DNA from 2 places in the Synechococcus sp. CC9605 genome. Region 2 is predicted to be linked to the other one. Evidence: predicted binding sites of a transcription regulator. Region 2 holds the regulator's gene; the other holds the start of a gene.

Region 1 (9,204 bases), 1.1 Mb from region 2:
AGCGAGCTGTCTGTGCTCCTGATCACTTGTGAACACTAGGGCTTGGTCGGACCCTCCGTCAAGACAGCTTGACCCCATTCGACACCTTGTCCTTGCCAGATCGGCACCGTGAAGGTGAAGCAGGCGCCTTCGCCTGGGTCCGAAACCACCCAGATCTTGCCGCCGTGCACTTCGACGATGCGTCGACAAACAGACAGCCCCACTCCGTAGCCGGTGGTTTGGTCGGAGGTTTGCGGCAGCCGCACCCGATCCAGGAAAATCCGCTGCTGTTCCGTTTCTGGAATGCCCGGGCCGCTGTCGCAAACGCTCACTTCCACCCGCTGACTGGTGCGGTGCAGCATCGTGAGCGAAATGTGCCCGCCGTCGTTGGTGTATTTCAGGGCGTTTTCGAGCAGATTCAGCAGCACTTGGCGCATGCGGCGCTGATCTGCGAAGACCTTGGGAAGGTCCGCGGGAATGTCGGTTTGGATTTCGACGTTGCGACCCAGCCACAATTTTTCAAGCTCGAGGATCACTTCGGCTGAAACGCTGGCCAGATCAAGTCGCTGCGGATTGAACAGGGTTTCCCACCGGGTGGTGCCCACCTCCAGCAAATCCTTCGAGAGTGCCTCCATCTCTTCCAGGCGGCGGGTGATCACATCCTGAAAGCGATCCATGTCGATCTGGCCCAGCTTCTGGCTTTGAAGGGCCAGCGCTGCTGCCGTGAGTGGGGTGCGCAGTTCATGGGCCACCATGCGCAACAGGCGTTCCTGGGCACTGACGCGATCGATCAGCGTCTCGTTCTCCTGACGCAGCACCAGCAGCTGATCTTCCAGCTGGAGTTCCTTCTGGGTGCGGCTTCCATCCAGTTCGGTCGGTCTGAGGCTGAGGCCAAGGCCGCTCACCACACCATCCTGTTTCCAGCGGGGAACCCATCCTTTGAGTTGCTGAAGGATGTTGCTTCCCGCAAACACCTGTTTGGGGTTCGGTGAGAGTTTGATCAGGGCTGGCGTCACCACGAGGCGATGCAGCTCAAGCAGTTCGGGTTGCTGTGAAGGATCGGCCACCTGCAGCGTGACTTCGAAGCCCAGGTCTTCTCGTTCCAGGAACTGAACCAGGGCACGGAGGTCCTGACCCGACAGGTGATGTCGTGCTGCTACGAGCAATAGCTTCAACGGTTGACGTGTCTTGGGAGCGTCCTTGACCACGCTGACTGCAAGACAGCAAAAACCGATACTTACCTTATGGGTTTTTGACTGCACCGCCAGCAGCGCTAAGACGAACAGGAACACTCCGTTGCGTCATTGACGCGGTCCATGTCGCTTTTTTCCGCGCAAAACCGTGTTCCTCTGACCGTTCCCGGCGGAGAGGCTGCCCAGCCTTCGATTCAGGTCGATAGCAACCTGCGCCGCTGGTTCAGCCGCAATCTGGGCTTGTGGCGTTCCCGGCGGCAATACACCTTTAGCGACGATCAGGTTCTCCACCTGGATATGCACCTGAAAATGGAGGCGTTCGCACACCCCGAGGTGGGTGAGAGCCGCTATCGCTTCAGCTGGTGGTCTGACCAGGAAGACCAGCATTCGGATGAATTTTTTGCCCGCAAGCCTTGGTTTGAGCGCAGTGGCGTGATGGAAGCCACGTTGTGGGGCCATCAACTCCAGAGAAGTCGTGGTTATTTGACGGGAGACCCGGTGCGCACCCGGCTGCGTCAGGTGGATGAGCACGAAACTATCCTCGAATCCCACTACCAGCAGTGGGACATCCTTGAGCACATTCGCCTTGTCGATCAGGACCGCTACCGCTACCGCGCCATCTACAGCTGGGAGAACGGTGATCTCTCGATCGTGGAGCACCACCATGAGATTCGAATGTCCGATCCCCTGCCGCTGATCGAGGACGACTACACGTCGCCATAGTGCTGATGGCCCAGTTCAACAACCGCGCCTAGCCCTCGTGCGACCTTGGCTTGGGCGGTAAGTTTCGGAAAATTGAAGCTGCCCGGGTACCAAGGTGATTCGTCGTCCATTTGCTGTCGCGGCTCTTTTGTTGGCAGCCCCCTTGCTGTCAACGGCTACGGCTCTGGCTCAGGCCTCCAAGGACAAGTTCACTCCTGCCACAGCCATGGAGGTCAACACCTACGGCGTGATGTCGATCGCCACCTTCTGTGAGGCAAGGGCGCAGAAGATCGACTTCAACAAGTCTTTGGCGGTTGCCCTTGCGGGTCAGTTGCACGTGATTTACGGCAAGCATGGCGGTCTGCTCCCTGGCTACAAAGACCCCTTGCCTGAGAAGCAGTTTCTCAACAATGCCGGTTTCATGATTGTTGGGGGAGCCCTGAAGTTCTGCCCTAAATCAGTCCCCGCAAAAGAAAAAGAACGCTTTGAGAAAGCTGCTGCCTCGTTGAAGCCCTCCAAAAGATAATTTCTCCTCGCTCTTCATTCCTTTGAACGTCTGTCCGATTAGGTCAGGCGTTTTTTTGTCATTTATTCTGTGGTCTGCTGCCGTTGGAAAACTGGCTTTTTGGCAGAAACACCCCGGCAGAAACATCCCGGTTTTGAGGCTCATCCGTCAGGATCACCCGGTGCTCGTGTCGTTAGGCCATGAATGCTGCTTCTTCGATTCGACTGGCGGACTACACGCCATGGGCTTTTGAGCTCCCAACCATCGCCCTGGACGTGACAATCCAAGACGACCATGTCGTCGTTGTGTCTAAGCTGAGCCTTGAACCGCGTCGTCCTGGTGAGCCTCTGGAGCTTTGCGGCGTCGATCTGGCCATCGAATCCCTGGTGATCGACCAGGACCCATTGCAGCCCGAGGATTACAGCTTCACCGACGGACGTCTCGTCATCCCCAACGTGCCGGGCCAGCCGTTTGTGCTCGAGACCCGTTGCCGCCTGGATCCCTACTCCAACAGTTCCCTCGAAGGCTTGTACGCCAGTGGTGGTCTGCTTAGCACCCAGTGCGAGGCCGAGGGGTTCCGGCGCATCAGCCTTCACCCCGATCGTCCGGATGTGCTGAGCCGGTGGCAGGTGCGGATTGAGGCCAGCCGCAGCAGCTGCCCTGTGCTGCTGAGCAATGGCAATGCCGTACGTGAGGAATCCGTTGGCGCTGATCGTCATGCGGTCACTTGGGACGACCCCTTCCCCAAGCCCTCCTATCTGTTTGCCCTGGTGGCTGGAGATCTCAGGGAAATTCGTGATCACTACACAACGGCATCGGGCCGGCAGGTCACCCTGCGATTGCACGTGGAGGAGGGGGATGAACCCTTCACGGCCCACGCCATGGCTTCGTTGAAGCGATCCATGCAATGGGACGAGTCTGTTTACAACCTTGAATACGACCTTGATGAATACAACATCGTCGCTGTCCGTCACTTCAACATGGGCGCGATGGAGAACAAGAGTCTGAATATTTTCAACTCAAAGCTTGTTCTTGCTGATGCGGAAACAGCCACCGATGCTGAGCTTGAACGCATCGAAAGTGTGATTGCTCATGAATACTTTCACAACTGGAGCGGAAATCGCATCACCTGCCGGGATTGGTTCCAGCTATCGCTTAAAGAGGGTCTGACGGTGTTCCGTGATCAATGCTTTACCGCGGATCTGCATTCCAAAGCGGTCAAACGCATTGAGGATGTTGCGATGTTGCGCAACACCCAATTCCGTGAGGATGCTGGCCCAACGGCCCACCCTGTGAAGCCAGCGGAATACCAGGCCATCGATAACTTCTACACAACAACCATCTATGAAAAAGGTGCAGAGTTGATACGCATGCTGCACACCCTGCTTGGACCGGAGCGGTTCATGAAGGGAATGGAGGTTTACGTGCAACGTTTCGATGGCACGGCCGCCACGACGGAGGACTTCGTTCAGGCGATTGCTGATGGTGCCACCAGTCAGTGCGAGCCCCTTGGCTTTGATCTGGAACGCTTCAAACGCTGGTATTACCAGGCAGGAACTCCGGAACTCAGCATTGATCGTCAGTGGAACCCTGAATCGGGTCAGCTGACGGTCGACTTGCACCAGGCGACCCCTCCGACGCCGGGACAAGCGGACAAACAGCCCCTGGTGCTGCCGGTTGCCATGGCCCTGGTGAATGAGCAGGGCCGTGTTGGTGACGAGCAGCTGCTGGTGATGGAGGATGAGCGCGCCAGCATCACCCTGCAGGGTCAGCCGGGCGACACCCCTCCTGCCCTTTCGGTGCTCCGCCGCTTCTCGGCGCCGGTGCACGTGCGTCTCGAGCAGCCGCTGGAGGAGTGCCTGCAGCTGTTGGCTTCCGACGATGACTCCTTCTGTCGCTGGGATGCTGCCCAGCGCCTGGCACGCCAGGTACTTTTGGCGCGGGCTGAAAACGAGCCGAAGCCTGCGGTGGAGGCGGCATTGATTCAGGCCCTCGATCAGCGGATCTGCGCCTACGACGGTGGTGATGGCATGGGCCTGGCGGCGCTGCTGGCGCTGCCGGGAATGGCGGAACTGGAGGCGTTGCAATCTCCGGTGGATCCGCTGGCGCTGGATCAAGCCTTCCGGGCGTGGACCCAGGAGCTGGGCGTTCAATTGCAGTCGTCCTTGCGACGACTCCTGGAGCTGGCCCGGACTGACTGGACCCTGGCTTGGCCGGCTGGCCAGGGCGGCCGTGCCCTGACGGCCTTGGCCTGGCGCTGGCTTGCTGCGGCGGGCGATGACACGGTGCAAGCGGACGCCTTGGCGGCGGTGTCCGGCCCCTCGATGACCCTGGCGCGGGGAGCCTTGCGGGCCTTGCTGCCGCAGGAGAGCGCTGAGCGTGAGCAGGCGATGGCCCTGTTCTACGAGCGTTGGCAAGACAAGCCCGTGATCCTGGATGCCTGGTTTGCGATGGAGGCATCAGCCCCCAGACCCAACGCCTTGGAGCGGGTTCAACAGCTGTTGGACCATCCGCACTTCGATTCCCTGGCGCCCAATTCCCTTCGCGCTGTTCTCGGTGGATTCACCGCCAATGTTCAGGCATTTCATGCCGCCGATGGCAGTGGTTACCGATTCATGGCGGAGCAGATTGCAGCGGTCGATTCCCGCAATCCGATCACCGCGTCACGGATGGCCAAGGTGTTTAGCCGCTGCGCCAGTTACGGCCCCGAGCGGCAATCGGTCATGCGTCAGGCCATCGACCAGTTGGCCGCCAAGCCCTTGTCGGCGAATACGGCCGAGGTCGTGCAGCTGCTCACGACGTGACCACTACCAGAACGATCACCGCGATCAGCAGGATCACCAACCAGAGCTTTCCATTGTTGCGTCGGGTGCTCCGGGGCGTTGCACGGATAGCTCGGCTTCCAGCTGGAGTGCCGCAGTCTTGACAGACCAGACGACCGCCCATCGATCGGTCGGAACGAAACCGTCGGCTTCCGCAGTTCTGGCAGACGGTGACGGCCAAGATCTCTCAATCAGGTTTCACCAGCTTGCCTGGAGTCAGTTAGCCAGTCAGGTAGTTATTCCCGTCCCCAGCCATCACAGCCGGCTTTGGCGCGTTGTCGCTTGGTGCGACGGTAGCTCTCGTTCTGTTGGGCCAGAGTTTCACTGGCGGCAGCAACGGCACTGCTGTCATTGCCTTCCGCAATGATCAACCGATTGATCGCCATGGCGTTGCCCAGGCGATTCAGCACCTGATCGATCAAGCGACACTGATCAAATTCGGCGCGCCCCGCGGACGGAATTCCCAACAGGATCAAGGTCCAACACGCAGCACGCCAACCTTTCATCAATCAGCTCATGGGCTGTAGGTGATGGTGCACTGATAGCGACTGCTGGCTCCCACATCAATGCTTTTGCAGTGTGTGTCGGTGATCGTTGCCCCTTTTGGGATCACCCGCATCGCCTCGGCAGTGGCGAACTGCTCGGAAGGCCCTTGGGCTGTGGCCCGCTTGCCGCCCGCAAGGGCCGTGGATGCCAATAGGAGGCTGGCCATTAACAGAGCCGCATGCCGCATATTTGGCGCCCGATGGAAGTGCATCTCACTTCGGTTTACACAGAGCGAGGCCAGCTGACAGCCGTAGTGATTTCATCAGGCACTGCGTTCAGCAGCTACTGCGTTCAACAGCCGCCCCGGCACCAGCGTTGGCGTCGCGGTTTTGGTTCAGCCCTGGCCTCGCTGCTTTGTTTGACCTCTGGCACTGGAGGTGGCGGCAACAACGCTGCGGGCTGGACGGGAAGACGGCGTGATCCCCATGAGGCATCAAAGGGGACCACCACCAGGGGGATCGGTTCCGCACTTTTTGCCGGCAAGGCCAATGCGCTGGATGCGATCAGGGCTGTGATCAGAAGTCTCATCACGCCATTTTGCCGGCCAAGCCCAAGGCTTCTCAGTTTTTTGAGTAAGAGACGCCGCGGTAGGTCAGAGCAACGGAATTGCGAAGAGCTTGGATTTGCTCAGCGCGATAGCTTTTCCCCATATATTTCAGTTGAATTGTGGGCCTCGCAGATACTCCTTCTGTCTTTGAATATTTGTTGCCCAGGAAAGTGAGTTCCATGGAGTAAATAGGGAAGAATAAAAACTTTCTGTGTTTTACGGCCGCTACAAAAGGGCCGCAAGGTTCCACTGGATACCTTGCTCTTTAGCCATTGTTAAAGCCGCATCGGCTTGATACAAGCTTTGCCCTCCTCCCTTGCTCTGAAAGGAAAAGGGGTTTGATGTGGTTGACGGAATCTTATTTTAGTTGTTGTGAAGTGATTGAAATATTTTGTTTATGTTGCTTGTGCCGTTGAACTTTTTTGATTGATTTGTTCAGCTTTGAGGCTTGGAGCGTTCCTCTGTTTGCGCTTTGCTGCAGCGTTGGCAAGCAGAAATTCTGTCCTTGTGGTGTTCCGGCAGCGTCAGCCGGAATGGATCCACATTAAATTCGTAGCCGCAGGAGCAGCGGGCATGGAACTTCAGTTTCTTGGCTTTGTTGAGTCGCTTTAAGAGCGTCACTTTGCCAAAAACTTGCTCTGGCTTGAAACGTTCCAGCTTGGTGCGTTCCTCCGGGGCATGCTTGACCCGGGCTTTGTGCAGGGCGTTGCGCACGGAGTTTTCACTGCCTTTGCCCAGGATCTTGGGGATCTGGAGGATCGATCGCCCTTCCTGCAGATAGAGACGTTTGATTTCCTCGATCTCGGCACTTGTGAAGCCAGATTTCTTGCCCACCTGCCTCCTTCCTTTGATTTGAGTCTCTCAGGCGGCGCGCAAGCGCCATCAAAGACCTCGGCTGTGGGTGTCTGCCGTCGGGATGATTCCGTAACACTCACAGCGCCTTGACCGTTGCTGAGTCGACTTTGAACCGACAAAGCAGCTGTTGCTAAGCGCTCACAAGCCAACCCTCGCCACCCAGCTTCTCCTGCGGGGGATTGGTGGTGCGGCCCTTGTTGGTCTGGCCGAACAATCAGGCGTTCACCACCGCCCTAGATGGTGAGAGCAGTCCTGTCGACAACACGGACTGCAAACGATCATCACGGTTCACCTGGTCCAACAGTGCCAGGCCGATTCCGGAGAGACCGGTGAAGCACCCCGGAAGCAACAGGTTGCTGTCGGTGGTGCCGAAGCATTGGAACGATCCACCTGAAAGTCTTGCCCAGGCAATGGACTGATTCACCAGCTGCGACCAGCGCTCGATGGACCAGCTGGAGCTTCAATTGAGCTAAAGATTTGATCCGGCGAATCGATGCTTTCATCACGCTTTCCGGGTGGTGAGCCTTGGTCGCTGAACGTTCTGAGCTCATCCACCTCATGCAGTACAGGAGAGGGGAGTACATCCTCAATCGACTGCAGGCGCAGATGGCGGTCAATAAATCTGTGAGCCTCACGTATCGAGGCGTTGCTTACGTGAAAAAGCTCTAGACCGGGTGAATTTGTTGCTCACCGCACTGGCGGTGAGCACCGCCGCCAGCCTGTTTTCAGAATCTTGTCCCAGGCCGCCACGGCGTTGTGCCTGAGTATTTTCCTACGGGTTTGCAGCACGGGTGGGCGAGGGGGGAACGCTCATGGCAGTCACGTTTTACCGATGACCCGCGATACACGCATTGCCCTGTTCTTGATGGGGGAACTGGTGGCAGTCCTTCAAGCCAACGACCCGAAACCTTCAAGCGGTGGCAGGCACAACAACAGCAGGCACAGCAATGAATGACTACAAAACGGCCGTAACCGCCTCAGCAGACTGTTCACCCGCGTGTAGGGCACCGTGGATATAGCCCGGCCACGCTGTACTGACTTCGGTTCCTGCCCAGAAAATGCGACCCACCGGTTCGCGCAAATGCTTGCCGAACTGGGTCCAAGTGCCGGGGGTGTAAAAGGTTGAGTAGGCTCCACCTACCCAGGGGTTCGCGGGCCAGTTCCATTCGTGATATTCGAGAACGCCACTACGGGCCATGGGCCCCAATAGGGTTGCCAGATCAGCCAACAAGGCATCTTGGCGCTCAGACTCAGGGGCAGCGCCGTATCGCGTCGCCGCCTCGCCGGTCAAAAAGGTGGCCAACACGCCAGGGCTTCCGGGCCGTGGGTTGGTCGAATCGGGAACCAGCTCAATTGCATCAAGATTTCCAATAGCGTTTCCAGAGAGGTCTCCTGCACGCCACCAGGGCGAGTCGTAAACGACAAGCGCCTTGATGATGGCCCCCATGGGCGAGCGCTGGGTCAGCTGGTCACGTGCCGCCGGCAGCGGCGGGTCGTAATGAATACGTCCAGTGAGATGCGGCGGCATCGCGACAATGACGGCTCGACCGCGGTACGTCCCCTTGGGCGTTGTCACCGTCACACCTGAGCTGGTGTGCTGGATAAACAACACCGGCTCGCTCGTACGAATCGCCTCAGGGGGCAACGCCTCTGCAAGCCGCGACGGGAACTGCCCAGCCCCACCGTCGAACAGCAACGCTTCAGGCGTTTGACTCTGCGGCGACACGCGCTGCGCCCAGGCGAAATGCAGCATTGACGCCGAGCCCGATTCAAAAGCGCCGTTACCCCCCCAGTTGCGCGCAATGACATCGACCCACCAGGCCGCCATCGGTGTGAGGGCATTGCGCTCCAACCATGTGGTGATAGTCATCGTGTCAAGAGCGCGCGCTTCTGGATGGGTCCATGGCGCAGCGGGGTCAATCGTTGCCGCCAGGGCCTCGATCTTTTGCCAAGTGGCAACGACGTCATCACGCTGCTCTTTCGGTATTTTCAGGTCGGGCCAGTCGCTCTTCAGCTCTTTGGCGTTGTACGGGGTCGATGGCCAAGCATGGTTGT
Region 2 (9,204 bases):
AGTTGCACGGTCTTGCAGCAGACACAGGGGTGGGTGAGCAGCGGCTGCGCTTGCTGATGCCCCAGACATACATGAACGACAGCGGTCGCGCGATTCGTGCGGCCCTCGATTGGTTTGGCCTGGAGCCCCACCAACTGCTGGTGCTGGTGGACGACATGGACCTACCGCTTGGTCGTTTGCGGTTGCGGGCCCAGGGCAGCGCCGGGGGGCACAACGGCTTGCGCAGCACCATTCAGCATCTTGGGACTCAGGCGTTCCCAAGGCTGAGGATCGGTATTGGTGCGCCTGCTGAGAATCCTGCCGAACGTCGTGTTCGAACGGTGTCCCATGTTCTTGGTCCGTTCAGCAAGGTGGAGCAACCCTGCGTCGGCGCTGTTCTTGATGCTGTTCTGGACGGGATTCAACGTCTTCAGCGCCAGAGCTTTGAGCGCGCTGGAACCTGGATCAACGGTTTTCGCTACGACCTGGAGCCTGTCGACTGATGCCGGCTCTCCCGGCGACAACGGCCCATTTGCGGGTGCTTCGCCAGTGTTTTCAAGCCAAATGCGTGGAGGGTGAAGTCTCTGCCGGAGGTTTTGAGTGGCAGTTTTCCTGGGCCTTTGATCGCGGCGAACTGGTGGTGGAGCCGTCCCTGGGACGTGCCTTGATCGAGGATGCTCTGCGGCGGTTTCTGGTGCGTTCCGATTACAGGCTGGAACCGGGGGGTGACTACACCTTCATGGTTCGGGCCAGGTTCTGAGCGAGAACGTGGGGGCCGGCTCCGGCCATCTCAGGCTGCACTGCAGGTGCTCCTCAAGCATCACCAAAGCTGCAACCGCATCCAGATCCACCGGTGGAATGCGCAGCCCTGCCGGCAGCATCCTTCGCCAACCCCGCGCCGGCCACAGCGTCCAGTAACGCTGTCTTGCCCTCAGGGTTGTTCCCTGCTCCGGAACCAAGGTCAGATGGCACAGCCGTTCTAGTCGCTTGATCCAGGCTCGGCTTCCCGTGCCATCGCCGATCAGGATGCGGTCGAGAGCTTGGTCTTGATTCCACTGCTCCAGCCAGGGTTCCACGGCCTCCGGGGCCAGCACATATCCTTCGCGCACAAGGCCGAGCTGAAGATCGGCCAGCACAAGACCACATTTGCAGCGACCTGGATCGAGAACGGCCACTCGTTTCATAGGGAGGCCTGAATGGTGACAACGACAGGATCGGCGCTGTCGCTGACCCCTGCGGAAATCACCTCCAGGACCACGCTTTGGCTGGGGCCTTCCATCAGGGTCTGGGCCAGTTGGGAGAGGGCTGATCCATCGAACTGAAGCCCCTCGGTCAGGGATCCACGCCGCTGCACCTCGGCATAGGCCGAGGCCAGGAGAAGGTTCAACCGTGTGCGAATGCCCTCTGGCGTGCGGTCATTCGGTTGAAGCGTGGTTGTGGCCAGCACATCTCCACGTTGGGCCACCGGCCGGTTGGGACGCGCCTCGGGGAAGGCGTACACCGCCGTTTCACCCCGCAGCACATTGGTGGCAGAGCGCAGCGAGATCACCCAGGTTTCCGGTTTGCGGATGATGTTTTGCAGGCGTTCCACGTCGCTTCGAGGAACGCGGATCAACTGGCGTTCGGGCGCTTCGCCAGGCCTCACTTTCCCGTAGGCGTTGAGATTGGCCTCCTGCAACAACCTGTCGACGGCCTGTTTGGCCTGGTCCGGAGCCTCGAGTCGAACCGTTGCTCTCGCCAAGGTCTGGCCGCTGCTGATCACCACCGATCCACGCCTCAGGGCGACCAGATTGCGTTCAAGTTGTTTGAGTTCCTGCTCCCCGGCACGGATACGGCTGCGAACGCTGTTGAGTTCGGCTTCCGTGCGTTGAATGTCCGCATCGCGGGAGGCGATGTCCTGGCTGAGGCGCTCACGTTCAGCTTCAAGTTGGGCCCGCTCGTTCTGAAGAGGAGCCAGTTCAAGGCGCAGGGTGTTGGCCCGCTGCTGCGCTTGCTTCAGCTCAATGGCGATCCGCCGGGTTTCTGTTTGGGTCTTGTCCCGTTCACGCTCGGCTGCCTTTAGCTGTCGCCGGCTGTCCTGGAGCTTCTCCTGCAGGGCATCCAACTCAAACAGGCCCACCCGCAGCTGTCGGCTCACCAGCAGCATCAGGCCAAGTGAAAGCGCACTGATCAGGCTGCCGGTCAGAACCGTGATCAGAACGGCGGTGCGCCTTGGGCGCATCTTGAACAAACTCAGTCGCGCTTTGCCGACGCGGCTGCCCAGACGATCACCCAGGGTCGACAGCACTCCCCCGAGCACCAGCAGAACCAGAATCAGTGCCCAGCCGCTCATGGCTGCACTCGTGGGGCGATGGCCGGACTAGCTGAAGCGTTTGGCCAGAGCGATCGGATCCAGAACGGTGATTTTCTTGCGGTCAATCTGAACCAGACCGGATTGACGCAAGTCTCCCAGCAGACGCGTAATTGTGACGCGTGTTGAGCCAATTGCTTCAGCGATGGCTTGATGGGACAGGCGCAGATCGATGGTGATGCCCAGCTCATCCGCCACGCCGAAATCCCTGCACAGCACCAGCAGGAAGCTCACCAGCCGGGACGACATGTCCCGATGGGTGAGGGTTTCAATCATCGTTTCGGTCTGCAGAATCCGGCTGGAGAGACCCTGCAGCAGGCGCAGTCCAACGCTGGTGTCGGCTTCGATGGCGGCCTTGACGGAGGTCGCCGGTGCCGTCACCATCTCGACCCTGGTAAAGGCCACAGCGTGGTAGAAGCGATCAGAGCGTTGGCCGGTCAGCAGTGACAGCACACCGAAGAGGCTGTTCTCGCGGAGCAGGGCCACGGTGATTTCCTCCCCCGACTCATAGACGCGGGACAGACGAACGGCCCCCCGGCGGATCAGATACACCCGTTCTGCGGGATCTCCAGGGAAGAAAATGGTCTTGTTGCGGTCCACCAGTTCACTGCTGGCGCCATCGAGATCTCGGATGATCTCAAGGAGAGAACGGTTGGCCGGTTCTGCGCTGGGAGAAGGAGCCACCATCTGCGGGGCGTATCGGCTGAAACCTCGGCTACTGGTCATGACAACCCCCTGGTGAAGCGAAATTACGGACCCGGCGGTGGCCGCCATGTAGCGGTTATTACGTAACGCTGCTGTGCTCGGTGAAGGCTTGGCGTTGTGCCTGCATCAGGGATGACAATCCCGGCTCCGCCAAATCCAGCAGCTCATTGAGCTGGCTGCGGCTGAAGGGTGCTCCCTCCGCAGTTCCCTGGATTTCCAAAAGACGGCCATCGCCGGCCTGCACAACGTTCAAGTCCACCTCGGCTCGGCTGTCTTCGCTGTAGTCCAGATCCAGCAAGGCCTGGCCATCCACCAAGCCCACGGAGACGGCCGCCACCTGATCGACCAGCGGCGATTGCTCCAGCACTCCCTGTTCCACCAGCGATCGGCAGGCCTGGTCCAGGGCGAGCCAAGCCCCGGTGATCGAGGCCGTCCGGGTGCCGGCGTCCGCCTGGATCACGTCGCAGTCGATCAGCAAGGTGCGCTCCCCCAGGCGTTCCATGTCGATCACGGCGCGCAGGCTGCGCCCGATCAACCGCTGAATCTCCTGGGTGCGACCCGAGAGTTTCATCAGCTCCCGTGATTGCCGCTGTGGGGTGGACCCTGGCAGCAACCGGTATTCGGCGCTGAGCCATCCCAGCCCTTCTCCCTTCCGCCAGCGGGGAACCTTGCCCTCCAAGCAGACGCTGCAGAGCACAGCGGTTCGGCCCGTGTGAACCACCAGGGAGCTCAGAGCAAACCCCATGGGATTCCAGGTCACCGAGAACGGTCGCAACTGCTCTGGGCGACGGCCATCAGTGCGGTGTTCAGGGGATTGGCTCATCGGTGGTGTGCAGTTCGTCAAGCCTCGCAGGCGGTTGGTTCTCGCCCCGTCCAAACACCATGGGTGGTGTCAATCCCCTTGTGGAATGTGATCTCGCCGCTACATTCAAGGTCTCGCCGGGGGCACCCGGGCAGATGCTTCCGTGATGACCACAAGCCTCGCCAATCCCCAAGCATTCCAGAACTCCCTGGATCAGGATCAGCAGGCTTTGCAGCGGGCGGGCCTCAGGCCCGTAGCACCTGTCTCTGATTCGCCACCCCTGCATCTGGTGGCCCCCGAAGGGCAGCTTCAAGTGCATACGGCGCCCTACCGAGGCAGTTTCGCCAGTGTTCTGAGTCAGGCCATGCGTGCTGCTGGCTTGGGCAGTCGTGTTCTGATCAGTCAGTTCCTCAAAGGGGGCGTTCAGCAGGGACCGGCTGGACGGGTGCAGCTCTGCGGAGGTCTTGTCTGGCTCCGTCCGGAAGTGCCCCTCTGCCTCTCCTCACCGGGGCATCCCGGTGGCGCCGAGGCGGTGGCTGCAGTTTGGTCCATCTGTCGCCAGCACTTGATTCAGGGAGATCTCGACCAGCTGGTGTTGGATGAAATCGGCCTTGCCGTGGCCTTCGGATACCTGGATGAAGCGGATGTGATTGCAGCCCTTGAGCAGCGGCCCGCTTCGATGGATGTGATCATCACTGGACCTGCAATCCCCGCCGGTGTGATGGAGATGGCAGATCAAGTCACGGAGTTGCGCCGAGGTTTCTGATGCTCAAGTGCGATCGCTGGATCACTGAACAGGCCGGCCAGGGAATGATCGAGCCATTCCAGAGCGGTCTGGTTCGTCACCTGGATCCGGAGCAAAAGCTGAGACCGGTTTTGAGTTTCGGTTGCTCCTCTTATGGCTACGACCTGCGCTTGTCGCCCCAGGAATTCCTGATCTTCCGGCATGTTCCGGGCACGGTGATGAACCCCAAGCGGTTCAACCCAGCCAACCTCGAGCCCACCCCCCTTCATGAGGATGAAGACGGGCGCTATTTCATTCTCCCTGCGCATTCCTACGGCCTTGGTGTGGCGTTGGAGAAGCTACGGGTTCCCCCCAACATCACCGTTATCTGTTTGGGCAAGAGCACCTATGCCCGCCTTGGAATCATCGTCAATACCACCCCGGCAGAAGCCAGCTGGGAGGGTCATCTCACCCTCGAATTCAGCAACAGCTCTGGCGCTGACTGTCGGATCTATGCCGATGAAGGCATTTGTCAGCTGCTGTTTTTTGAAGGTGATCCCTGCTCGACCACCTACAGCGATCGACAAGGCAAATACCAGCACCAACCGGAACGGGTGACGCTGGCTAAGGTCTAGCCCCCGCTTACGGGGCCAGTCGCGCCCGGTGAAGCCTGGTTTTTTCATACCAGGCTGCGAATTCCGGGGCCCAATTCACCATGTGGGGCCACATCAGATCGCAGAGCTGGCGGATCTCCAACTGGGCATCGAGCTTGGCCCTCAGATCCATGAAATGCAGGAATGCCCTCAGGCTGAAGCTCACCACAAAATGCTGGCGGTAGTCGAAAGGAAGTATGCCGCGTGCGTGCTCCTCGGCGAAACCGGCCTTGAGCAGATCCCTGTAGCGCTCGGCGGCACTTCGGCACAGATCGAGATCCTGTTGGCGTAGTGCTTCGGTGTAGGTGTATTTCTTTCCCTGCCGATCGCTGTACTCGCCGACGGGCCGTAGATAAAACACGTCCTCCAGGTCCAAGGCGCCATCCGCTGCACGGCAGATGCGTTCACCGGTGTAGCGCATGGATTGCACATCGAAGCTCACCCCAACCCGGTGGGTGCGGGCCTGCTGCATCACCGAGTGCGGGAAACATCCCACGTTCAGCACGATCTGCGCATGCTCCATCGGGCCGTAGTGGCCGCGTTCTCCAGACAGCAGACGTTTCACACAGATCTCCCCGGCCCGTTGCTCATCGGGCCAGTTGGCACGATCTGCGGCCACGAATCCTTCGCTGTAGTCCTGATGCATGGCGGCGTAAACGCATTGCTGCGGGTTCGGCGTGGCTGCGATCAGATCGACCCGAAAGCGGTCCATGGGAGCGTCAGAGTGACGAGTTGTGGTGATCATGGCGAGGCGTGTCAACCATGGCTGCGGGGCCCGGCGTTGGCTGGGCTTGAGGCACCTGCCAACGCATTGTTCGCGGAGAAGGGCGTCTCCAGCCGGCTGATGTTGCCGACGCCAGGCAAGGCAGGCAACGGTTGATCTTCAATCAGTGCTGTGGTGAGCAGCTGGAGTTCCTCAACGCTGCGTAAACCGATGGATCGGCCCTTAGCCTCCCCCTCGGCGTTAAACAGGTTCAACTGGGGAATGCCGTTGACGTCGTAGCGATCAACAAGATCTTGCCACCGGGGGTTGTCGACGTTGACCAGAACAACATCGAGTCGATCCCGCGATCGCTTCTCCAAATCCAGCATCGAAGGGGCCATCTCCCTGCAGACCTGGCACCAATCGGCGTAGAACTCGATCAGGGTTGGGCGTCCATTCGTTAACGCTGTTTGCGGGTCGAGGGATCGTCTCGCCAGCTGCTCCATCGGGCTTTCGCTCTGAATGCCGCCCCGCAGGATGACCAGGCCAATGGCCAGAACCACCGCGATCAGCACCAGCACCCATTGCTGTGCCGTGCCCAGGGGCGAAGACTTCGGAGTGCCTGTCATCGCACTGCAACCTCAGCGATCACTCTGGCAGCTCCTTCAAAAGGCCGCCGCTAGCTTGCATCCATGCCAATTCTGCGACTGCTGAGCCTTCCGGTTCGGGCGCCGTTGCTGACGGTGCTGTTTCTGGTTGCGGTTGTGCTCGGCAACCATTGGCAGATGGCTCAGCCCTCCTTCACGTCTCTCCATGGCGTGAGTGCGGCCTGGTTTTGGTGTTTCGTGCTGCTGCAGGTTCAGGTGGTTGTCGTCTTTTGCACGATGCCGGATCTGCTGTTGCGACAGGTGTCGATGCTGATGGCGTCGAGTCGGGTGATGACGTTGGTGGTCACGCTGCTGGTTGTGATCACCGGTGGGATCTATCTGTTGAAGCTGAATGTGCTTACCGACGTGCTGATCCTGGCGTCCGCCGTGATGTTGGCTCGGCTCGATCTCATCCGCATCGGTGTTCTGCCCGCCGCTGGGATCTGTCTTTGTCTAATGAGTGTGGTCGTGATCGGTGGCATCGTTTCCGGCACGCTGCTTCCGCATCCCAGCATCAGCTTTTTTGCAGAAGGATGGATTACCGCCTAGGTAACCCATCAGATTGTCGAGCACTTTCTTGGCGTAGAAACGTGTTTCGGGGTATGGAATGCGTTCCACCCAGAGCGCGGTTTCGGCAGCAGCCTTGGGATCCGCCCAAGAGTCCACGGCACCGGGCCCGGCGTTGTAGCTGGCAATGCTGCGAAAGGGGTCGTTCTCCCATTGATTCAGCAATTGGTTGAGATAACGCGCACCCAATTCGAAGTTGTTGGCGGGATCTTTCAGCATCGGTGTGCTGGTGGGCTCGCCAGCCATCTCTGCGGCAGTGGAGGGCAGCAATTGCATGACGCCAACGGCCCCGGCAGGGGAGACCACTCCAGGTGCGAAGCGTGACTCCTGTTTGGCGATCGCTCGCAGCAGATTGGCCTGAAGACCTTCTTGCTTGGCGGCTGTCTTTATTTCAGCTTCGAAGAGGCGAGGGAATTGGCTGCGATGCAGAAGGCTCCTTTGCTGGCAGCTGGGATCACGCCAGCGGAGACTGAGCCACCAGAGCTGATCCAATCCCATCCAGGTGTCCCCGACAGCCAGGCGCAGCCTGCCCTCGGCCAGACGTTCCTCGGGTGGCGGTGGGATCTCAGGATCTGCCTGGGCCTGCCAGGCTTCCCAGGCGGCGTGCACCTGGCCCAGGCGCCAGAGCTCGTTCACCAGGTTGTTGTGGCTGTTGAGCGGTTGCCAGGTGGCGGACTCGCGCTGTGGGGCTGGGGCTCGCAAATCCAGAGGTTCGGCCATGCCCAGTTGCTCCATGGCACGCCATCGGTAGTAGCCCCCTGGGAAGGCCTCGATCAGGCGGCGCCAGGTGCGTTCTGCCTTTGCCGTTTCGCCGAGTTGCTTTTGGCTCAGCCCCAACCAGAACAGCCGCCGCGTCTCCAATGGTGAAGGCAAGGGTCCATCCTCGTTGTGGCGTTTCAGCAGGTCGCGGGCACGCTCCCAATCCCCAGCAAGAAAAGCCTCGCGGGCCAGGTCCCATTGGAGTTGCCAGACATCGGGGTCGTTGGGCCAGCGGCTCAGGGCGGCATCTGCCCCGTTGCCGCCGGCGAGTCGCACGCGGGCTGCGGTAACGGCAGCTGAGCGCTCCGGAAGGGCATCCAGAACCCCAGGCTGGGGATTGAGCGGTTCGCTCAAGATCTGTGCTGCTTCAAGGCTGGCGGGATGGTTTGGGTGGCTCTGCGCCAGGGTCAGCAGCTGGGCTGTACCCACGTCAGGGTCGCCATGCAGCAGGAGGGAACGACCGATGGCCAGTTGGGTCTGCGGGGCGGCATCAAGCTCCTGAAGGCAGGTCAGAGCGGCGTCGGCATGGCCGCGTTTTGCCAGTGCTTGCACCAAGGTTTGGCGCTGATCAGCTTGAGGTGCCTGCGCCCCCGTGGCTTGGCAGGCGTCAACCATCAGCTCCAGCGCGCCGGCTTGGCGTGCATTCCAACGGGCCAGGTGCAGGGCGCCCTGATGGTTTGGCAGCGCTTCGGAGCCATCCCGAGCCGCCAAGGTCAGTGCTGCTGGGTGGGCGGGTTGCAGTTGGAGCAGCCGCTGATGAAGCGCCGGGTTGGTGTTGCCAAGCGCCAATCGTGCCCAGGCGGAGCCAGGTGCTTTGGGAAAGCGATCCAACAGGAACTGCCAGGTCTGCGTGGCTTCCGACGTCTTCCCAAGGGCGTCGGCGGTGAGGGCTGCCCGTTCGAGCACCACGGCCGCCATCGGATCACGCCCCCAGCCCTGGCCATGGAGCAGGTCCGGTGCCCCATCCCTGGCCACCATCAACAAGGCGGCTTCGCGACGGGTCTGTGGATCGATGGCCCAGCGGTAGTGCTGCCAGAGGCTTGCCTGCGAGACCTCAGGAGTGAGGGGCTGATGCTGCCTCTTCAGCAGGTGCTGCCCGCCCCATGCAGCCAACCCACTGAAACCAGCAACCGACAGCAGCAGCAGCGTTCCGATTCGCGGCCCTGCCTGCACATCCAACCTGCAGCTGGTTGCATTCTGACGCTCCTCAGTTTGTTGGTGAGCCTTTGATCAGCTGAGGGCTATGAAGGGCAGAGCTGCACCTGTCACGTTCCTGGGAATCAGCGTCAGAGGTGCTTCCTATGGTGCTGTCCAC

The links. The regulator NtcA, encoded in region 2, controls nitrogen genes in cyanobacteria. The targets are predictions, from matches to a motif close to GTANCNNNNGNTAC.
Region 1: SYNCC9605_RS15825 (DUF4278 domain-containing protein) is a predicted target of NtcA. The motif match lies at 6,538-6,551, and genes of this name have one in related genera.

What each region holds. Positions count from the first base shown of each region.
Region 1 is NC_007516.1:1,728,571-1,737,774, reverse strand. It holds gene SYNCC9605_RS09575 (histidine kinase) at 36-1,187, opposite strand; gene SYNCC9605_RS09570 (hypothetical protein) at 1,296-1,895, shown strand; gene SYNCC9605_RS09565 (hypothetical protein) at 1,990-2,400, shown strand; gene pepN (aminopeptidase N) at 2,580-5,183, shown strand; gene SYNCC9605_RS09555 (hypothetical protein) at 5,173-5,382, opposite strand; gene SYNCC9605_RS09550 (hypothetical protein) at 5,438-5,707, opposite strand; gene SYNCC9605_RS09545 (hypothetical protein) at 5,716-5,913, opposite strand; gene SYNCC9605_RS09540 (hypothetical protein) at 6,039-6,275, opposite strand; gene SYNCC9605_RS15825 (DUF4278 domain-containing protein) at 6,308-6,475, opposite strand; gene SYNCC9605_RS09535 (hypothetical protein) at 6,730-7,128, opposite strand; gene SYNCC9605_RS09530 (hypothetical protein) at 7,364-7,573, opposite strand; gene SYNCC9605_RS15820 (DUF4278 domain-containing protein) at 7,708-7,818, shown strand; gene SYNCC9605_RS15815 (DUF1651 domain-containing protein) at 7,837-7,938, opposite strand; gene SYNCC9605_RS15585 (hypothetical protein) at 7,982-8,104, shown strand; gene SYNCC9605_RS09525 (flavin monoamine oxidase family protein) at 8,105-9,204, opposite strand, start outside.
Region 2 is NC_007516.1:273,335-282,538, forward strand. It holds gene pth (aminoacyl-tRNA hydrolase) at 1-482, shown strand, start outside; gene SYNCC9605_RS01325 (DUF3146 family protein) at 482-739, shown strand; gene SYNCC9605_RS01330 (resolvase) at 717-1,163, opposite strand; gene SYNCC9605_RS01335 (DUF3084 domain-containing protein) at 1,160-2,311, opposite strand; gene ntcA (global nitrogen regulator NtcA) at 2,339-3,055, opposite strand; gene rph (ribonuclease PH) at 3,114-3,857, opposite strand; gene SYNCC9605_RS01350 (cob(I)yrinic acid a,c-diamide adenosyltransferase) at 4,003-4,602, shown strand; gene dcd (dCTP deaminase) at 4,602-5,195, shown strand; gene thyX (FAD-dependent thymidylate synthase) at 5,203-5,925, opposite strand; gene SYNCC9605_RS01365 (thioredoxin domain-containing protein) at 5,970-6,545, opposite strand; gene SYNCC9605_RS01370 (hypothetical protein) at 6,609-7,112, shown strand; gene SYNCC9605_RS01375 (transglycosylase SLT domain-containing protein) at 7,017-9,062, opposite strand.